2 regions of the Pseudonocardia sp. GCM10023141 genome follow, and region 1 is predicted to be linked to the other one. Evidence: riboswitches for the same ligand, from Rfam matches in the RefSeq annotation. Region 1 holds a riboswitch; the other holds the start of a gene.

What was found. Region 1 has a riboswitch for ZMP and ZTP ahead of ACFPFQ_RS30855 (5-aminoimidazole-4-carboxamide ribonucleotide transformylase). Riboswitches for the same ligand answer to the same signal wherever they lie in the genome.
Region 2: another riboswitch for ZMP and ZTP. It lies ahead of ACFPFQ_RS23775 (glycine hydroxymethyltransferase); the one in region 1 lies ahead of ACFPFQ_RS30855 (5-aminoimidazole-4-carboxamide ribonucleotide transformylase).

The regions. Positions count from the first base shown of each region.
Region 1 is NZ_JBHSIR010000055.1:389,191-392,581, forward strand. It holds gene ACFPFQ_RS30850 (gamma-aminobutyraldehyde dehydrogenase) at 1-696, shown strand, start outside; gene ACFPFQ_RS30855 (5-aminoimidazole-4-carboxamide ribonucleotide transformylase) at 706-1,914, opposite strand; ZMP/ZTP riboswitch at 1,902-1,986, opposite strand; gene ACFPFQ_RS30860 (MerR family transcriptional regulator) at 2,012-2,785, opposite strand; gene ACFPFQ_RS30865 (alpha/beta fold hydrolase) at 2,930-3,391, shown strand, end outside.
Region 2 is NZ_JBHSIR010000038.1:97,763-101,153, reverse strand. It holds gene ACFPFQ_RS23775 (glycine hydroxymethyltransferase) at 1-1,369, opposite strand, end outside; ZMP/ZTP riboswitch at 1,391-1,482, opposite strand; gene ACFPFQ_RS23770 (enoyl-CoA hydratase/isomerase family protein) at 1,519-2,265, opposite strand; gene ACFPFQ_RS23765 (class I adenylate-forming enzyme family protein) at 2,262-3,391, opposite strand, start outside.

The DNA of each region.
Region 1 (3,391 bases):
TTCGACGACGCCGACCTCGACGCCGCGATCCAGGGCGCCGTCGCCGGTGCGCTGATCAACGGTGGCCAGGACTGCACGGCCGCCACCCGCGCCTACGTGCAGCGCCCCCTCTACGACCGGTTCGTCGCCGGGGTGGCCGACGTCCTCGACACCGTGCGGATGGGCGACCCGGAGGATCCCGCCACCGACCTGGGCTCGCTCATCTCCCGCGGGCACGCCGAGCGGGTGCACGGGTTCGTGCGCCGCGCGGTGGAGGCGGGGGCGCAGGCGGTGCGCGGCGGCACGGCTCCCGACGGCGCGTTCCACGCGCCCACGCTGATCGTCGGCGCGGCGCAGGACGCCGAGATCGTGCAGGACGAGCTGTTCGGGCCGGTGCTGGTGGTGCTGCCCTTCGACACCGACGACGAGGGCCTCGCGCTCGCCAACGACACGCGCTTCGGGCTCGCCGCCTCGGCCTGGACGTCGTCGGTGCACCGGGCGGGGCGGGCGAGCCGCGAGCTGACGGCGGGCTGCGTGTGGATCAACGACCACATCCCGATCGTCAGCGAGATGCCCCACGGCGGCGTCAAGGCGTCGGGCTACGGCAAGGACATGTCGGTGTACGCGCTGGAGGACTACACCGTCGTCAAGCACGTGATGAGCGACAACACCGCCGTGGCGCGCAAGGCCTGGCACCGCACCGTGTTCGGGGGCTGAGCCGAGACGTCAGTGGTGGAACAGCCGCGGCATCCCGCTCAACCGCACGATCCCGTGCTCCCGGCACGCCTGCTCCACCTCGCCCGATCGCACCGAGCCGCCCGGTTCGGCGATGTGCCGCACGCCGTGGCGGGCGGCCTGGTCGACGTTGTCGCGGAACGGGAGTGCGCCGTCGGAGACGAAGCCGACGCCGTCGAGCCGCCGCAGCCACGCGGCGCGCTCCCCCGCGGGCAGCTCCACCACCCCGCCCCGCACCACCGTGGCGAGGTGGGCGCGCTCGCGGGTGTCGAGGTCGCCCTCGGCGAGCCGGATGCGCCAGCCCGTGGCGTCGAACGGGCGCACCGCGGCGTCGAACTCCACCGCCTGCACGGCGGGGTGGCGCCGCAGCCACCAGGTGTCGGTCTTGGCACCGGCCAGCCGGGTGCCGTCGATGCGCGCCTGCTGGCCCGCGCCGACCCCCACCGTCATGCCGTCGCGCACGTAGGCCACGGCGTTGGACGGGGTATGGCGCAGCACGACGAGCCCCAGCAGCAGGTCGGTGAGCACCGTGTCGGGCACCAGCTCCGCCGGCAGCGCCGCGGCGGCGGTGTGGAGCAGGTCCCGGCTGAGGCGCAGCTCGTCGCGCCGGGTGACGATGCGCAGCCCGCCGATCTCGCGGCTCTCCTGCGCGGGCGGCTCGGCGAGCGGGTCGGCCTCCAGCACGAGGAACCGCCTGCCCTTCTTCGCCGCGAGCACCGCCACCGTGTCGGGGTCGAAGCCGGGCGCGATGATGCCGTCGCTGGGCAGGCGCCGCAGCAGGTCGGCGAGCTCGGCGTCCACGGCCTGCGAGACGGCGATCATGTCGCCGTAGGACGCGCGCGGGTCGGCGTCCCGGGCGCGGACGTAGGCGCTGGTCAGCGCGCCGACCTGCGCGGCGTCCACGCCGAAGGTGGCGGCCGCGACGGCGTCGAGCGGGCCCGTCAGCGCGGCACCGGCCGGGGCCACGTGCTTGAAGGACGCGGCAGCGGGCACCCCGCAGGCGCTGCTCGCCTCGCGCACCAGCGCCCATGCCGCCAGCGCGTCCAGGATGTTGATCAGCGACGGTTCGCCGCTCAGCACCCGTACCGGCCAGCGGTCGACGAGCGACTCGACGTGGGCCTGCTGCTGGTGGGGGTTCATGCCGTAGCGCAACACGCGTGCCTCCCGGTCGGCAGTGGAACTGCGGATCGGGACGCCCAGGCGGTCGGCGCACCTTCGGTTCGAGCACTGCTCCCCGGTGGTGATCCACCCTCGCCAGTCGCAGCAGCGTCCACCTTACGCGGCGCGCGACGATCCGTCAGGCGTCCTCGGTGCGGCCGGGGAGGTTCTGCGTGATCACCCGGGACAGGTGCTCCCCCATCACGTCGGTGACGTGGCGTTCCATGGCGTGGGCCAGCAGGCCCTGCACCGAGGACGTCGCGAGCTGGCGCAGCCGGCCCAACAGGTCGGTCACCTCGGCCACCTCCTCGCCGCGGGGCAGCCAGGACTCGCCGTGCTCCGCGACGAGCCGGGCCGCGCCGACCTCGACCATCCGCCGCGCGATGTCGTCGATCGCGGGCACGATCCGCTCGTGCAGCCCCAGCACGTCGACGAGCCGGAAACCCCGACCGACGAGCTCGATCAGCGTGGAGATCAGCTGCGGGCTCGGGATCAGGCAGTGCGCGCCCTCGGGCTTGATCACGCCCAGGCGCACGGCGCGGTCGAACACCGCGGACTCCTGCTCCGGGTCCGCCACCGCAGCGGCGATGAAGGCCTCGACGTCCGCGGTGGGCATGTAGCTGGGGATCTCGTCGGTCCACGGGCTGTTGAGCGCCGTCTCCAGGCCGAGCACATCGGCGAGGTTGCGCCCCTGCTCCCAGCCGGCGATCAGCTCCGCGATCTGCGCGGAGGTGTAGCCGCGCTCGTGCAGCGAGGTGATCAGGCGCAACCGCGCGAGGTGGATCTCGGTGTAGATCCCGACCCGGCCCGCGCGCCGTGGCGGTGGCAGCAGCCCGCGTTCCTGGTAGGCGCGGACGTTGCGGGTGGTGGTGCCGGCGAGGCGGGCCAGCTCGTCGATGCGGTACTCGGACATGAACCCCCTCACCCACCCGTCGGGGGCGTCACAGTAGCGGGATCCCACCGTAGCGAGCCCCATCATGCCATTGACGAATGGTACATTCGCCGTGGCGATGACGTGGCTCACAGCGGGCGCGCACGAACCACAGGGGGTGGGCAGATGATCGAGATCAACGCCGATCGGCGCGGATCCGGGACACCGCTGGTGCTGCTGCACGGGATCGGGCACCGCTGGCAGGCCTGGGAGCCGGTGCTCGACCTGCTCGCCGAGCACCACGACGTCATCGCGATCGACATGCCCGGTTTCGGGCTCTCCCCCGCGATGCCCGACACGTACGCCCACGACCTGCCCGGCAGCACGGCGATGCTGCGCGACGTGTTCGCGCAGCTCGGGATCGCCCGGCCGCACGTCGCCGGCAACTCCCTCGGGGGGCTGCTGGCGATCGAGGCGGCGGCGCAGGGCCTGGTGGCCTCGGCCACGGCGCTGTCCCCGGCAGGCTTCTGGAACCCGCGCGACCGGGCGCGGGCCTTCCGCATCCTGCGCGGCATCCGCGCGGGCGCGCTCGCCCCGGCGGCGGCACGCGCCGCCCTCACCGGCAACTCCCGGCTGCGAGCCATCGGG
Region 2 (3,391 bases), on a different contig from region 1:
TCGCCGCCACCGACGCGTCGAGCTCGTAGGTGGCCTTGGACGCCTTGCCCGCCGCGTCGCTGCGCGGGGTGGTGTGGGTGAACACCGTGGTGATGAGCTCGGCGATCTCGTCCATCTCGGACACCCCCAGCCCGCGGGTGGTGAGTGCCGGGGTGCCGATGCGCACGCCGGAGGTGTACCAGGCGCCGTTGGGGTCCTGCGGCACCGAGTTGCGGTTGGTGACGATCCCGGAGTCCAGCAGCGCCGACTCGGCCTGGCGGCCGGTGAGACCGTGCGCAGAGACGTCGATGAGGACGAGGTGGTTGTCGGTGCCGCCGGTGACGAGCCGGGCGCCGCGGCGCAGGAGGCCCTCGGCCAGCGCGACGGCGTTGTCGACGACGCGCTGGGCGTAGTCCTGGAACTCGGCGGTGCGCGCCTCGGCGAGCGCAACGGCCTTGGCGGCCATCACGTGCGGCAGCGGGCCGCCGAGCACCATCGGGCAGCCGCGGTCGACGTGCTCGGCGAGCTCGTCGGTGCACAGCACCATGCCGCCGCGGGGGCCGCGCAGCGTCTTGTGCGTGGTGGTGGTGACGACGTGGGCGTGGGCGACCGGGTCGAAGTCACCGGTGAGCACCTTGCCCGCCACGAGCCCCGCGAAGTGGGCCATGTCCACCATCAGCGTGGCGCCGACCTCGTCGGCGATCTCGCGCATGAGCGCGAAGTTGACCCGCCGCGGGTAGGCCGAGTAGCCGCCGACGAGGATCAGCGGCCGGAACTCGCGGGCGGTCTCGCGCAGCGCGTCGTAGTCGAGCAGGCCGGTGGCCGGGTCGGTGCCGTAGCTGCGCTGGTGGAACATCTTGCCGGAGATGTTGGGGCGGAAGCCGTGGGTGAGGTGCCCGCCCGCGTCCAGTGACATGCCGAGCATCCGCTGGTTGCCCAGCTCGCGGCGCAGCGTCTCCCAGTCCTGCTCGGTGAGGTCGTTGACGTGGCGGGCCTGGGCGGCCGCCAGCGCCGGGGCCTCCACCCGCTGGGCGAGGATCGCCCAGAACGCGACGAGGTTGGCGTCGATGCCCGAGTGCGGCTGGACGTAGGCGTGGTCGGCGCCGAAGAGCTCGCGGGCGTGCTCGGCCGCGATGGCCTCGACCGTGTCCACCTGCTGGCAGCCGGCGTAGAAGCGGCGACCGACGGTGCCCTCGGCGTACTTGTCCGACAGCCAGTTGCCCATCGCCAGCAGCGTGGCGGGCGAGGCGTAGTTCTCGCTCGCGATCAGCTTGAGCGACTCGCGCTGCGCGCTCAGCTCGTCGGCGATGGCCTGCGCGATGCGCGGCTCGACGGCGCGCACGACGTCCAGGCTGGCGTTGAACGCCGCCGATGCGGAAGGTGCGGACATGGCTGTGGCCTCCTCGAACTCAGGGAAGGCCCAGGCGCACGGCAACGGGTCGTGGTGACCGGGCCGGTCCCCGATGGTGATCCATCTCTTGCACGCCAGTAACGGCCCGGCCAAATGCTAGCGCAACGCCCGACCCGCTCTCCCCCGCGCTACCGGCCCTGCCAGACCGGGCGCCGCTTCTCCCGGAACGCCGTCGGGCCCTCCTGCGCATCGGCCGACAGGTACACCGGTTCCCAGATCTCCTCGGCCCGGTCCCACACCACGGGGGCCGAGAGGTAGGCGGTGCGCTTCGCCGCCCGCACCGACAGCGGCGCGTTGGCCGCGATCCGCTCGGCGAGTGCCTGCGTGTGGTCATGCAGGTCGGCCAGGTGCACGACGTGGTTGACCAGGCCGTGCGCGAGCGCGCGTTCGGCGGTGAGCGGGTCGCCGGTCAGCAGGATCTCCATGGCGACACGCGGCGGCACCAGCCACGACAACGGCGCCGCCCACGGCGAGCCGCGACCCACCTTCACCTCGGACACGGCGAACGTCGCGTGATCGGCGGCGACCACGAGGTCGCACTGCTGCGCCAGCAGGAAACCGCCCGCGAACGCCACCCCGTTGACCGCAGCGATCGTCGGCTTGGGCACGTCGACGTTGCGGCCGAACTGGGGCAGGAAGTCCGGCGGCGGCACCTGCAGCGCCGACGCCGCCATCTCCTTGAGGTCCCCGCCCGCGCAGAACGCCTTCTCCCCCGTGCCGGTCAGCACCAGCACGGCGGCGGAGTCGTCGGCGTTGAACGTCCGGATGCCGTCCCAGAGCCCGTCGCGCACGGCCTTGCTCAGCGCGTTGCGCGCCTCGGGCCGGTCGATGGTCAGCCAGGCCACCCCGTTGTCGACCTTGTACACCACGCTCATGGGAACTGCTTCCGCAGCTCGGGCCGGTTGAGCTTGCCGCTGCCCGTGCGCGGCAGCGCGTCGACGATCTCGATGCGCCGCGGCCGGTGCATGCCCCGCAGGTTCGGGTCGCCCGCGCAGTAGGCGGCGATGTCCTCGACGGTGACACCCGCGCGGTTGGGCACGACCACCGCCGTGACCTGCTCCACCCAGCGCTCGTGCGCCGTGCCGATCACGGCCACCTCGGCGAGGTCGGGACAGTTGGCGAGGTGCTCCTCCACCATCTGCGGGAAGATGTTCTCCCCACCGGAGACGATCATGTCGTCGATCCGGTCGACGTAGTAGAGGTAGCCGTCGGCGTCGCGCGACATCAGGTCGCCGGTGCGGAACCAGCCGTCCACGCGCTTCTCGGCCAGATCCAGGTTCCAGTACCCCGGGCTCACCGCGTCGCCGCGCACCCACAGCTCGCCGACGTCGTCGGAGCCCGGCTCGAGGTCGGCACCGCCGGTGGGCGGCACCAGCCGGGTCTGCACGACCTGCTCGAGCGGCTTGCCCATCGAGTCGGGACGGCGCGTGTCGTCGGGTGCGTAGGACACGACCAGCCCGCTCTGCTCGGTCTGCCCGTAGATCTCGATGCCCTGGATGCCGGTGCCGGCCGCCAGCCGCTGGATCGACGCCGTGGGCGTGCGGGAGCCGCCGAACATGCAGACGCGGAACGAGTCGAGCACCACCGGCGAGCCGACGGTGCGGTTCCCGACGTCGATCATCATCGTGGAGATCAGGCCGCCGTAGGTGGGCCGCAGCCGCTGCACGAGGTCGAGCCACACGAGCGGGTCCCACTTGGCCATGAACGTGATCTGCCCGCCGCGCAGCAGCATCGTCAGGCTCGCCAGCTGCAGGCCGCCGACGTGGAACAGCGGCATGCAGTTGAGCACGTGGTCGTCGCCGGTGAGCTCGTAGAGGTCGATCGCGGCGTCGCAGTGCGCGACGGTGTTGCGGTGGGTCTGGCGCACGCCCTTGGGCACGCCGGTCGAACCCGACGTGTACATGATCAGCGCATCGTCACCGTCGCGGCGGGGGACGACGTGGTGCACCGGCGCGTGCTCGGCGACGGCCGCCGCGAACCCGCCGCCGTCGCCGGTGGTGA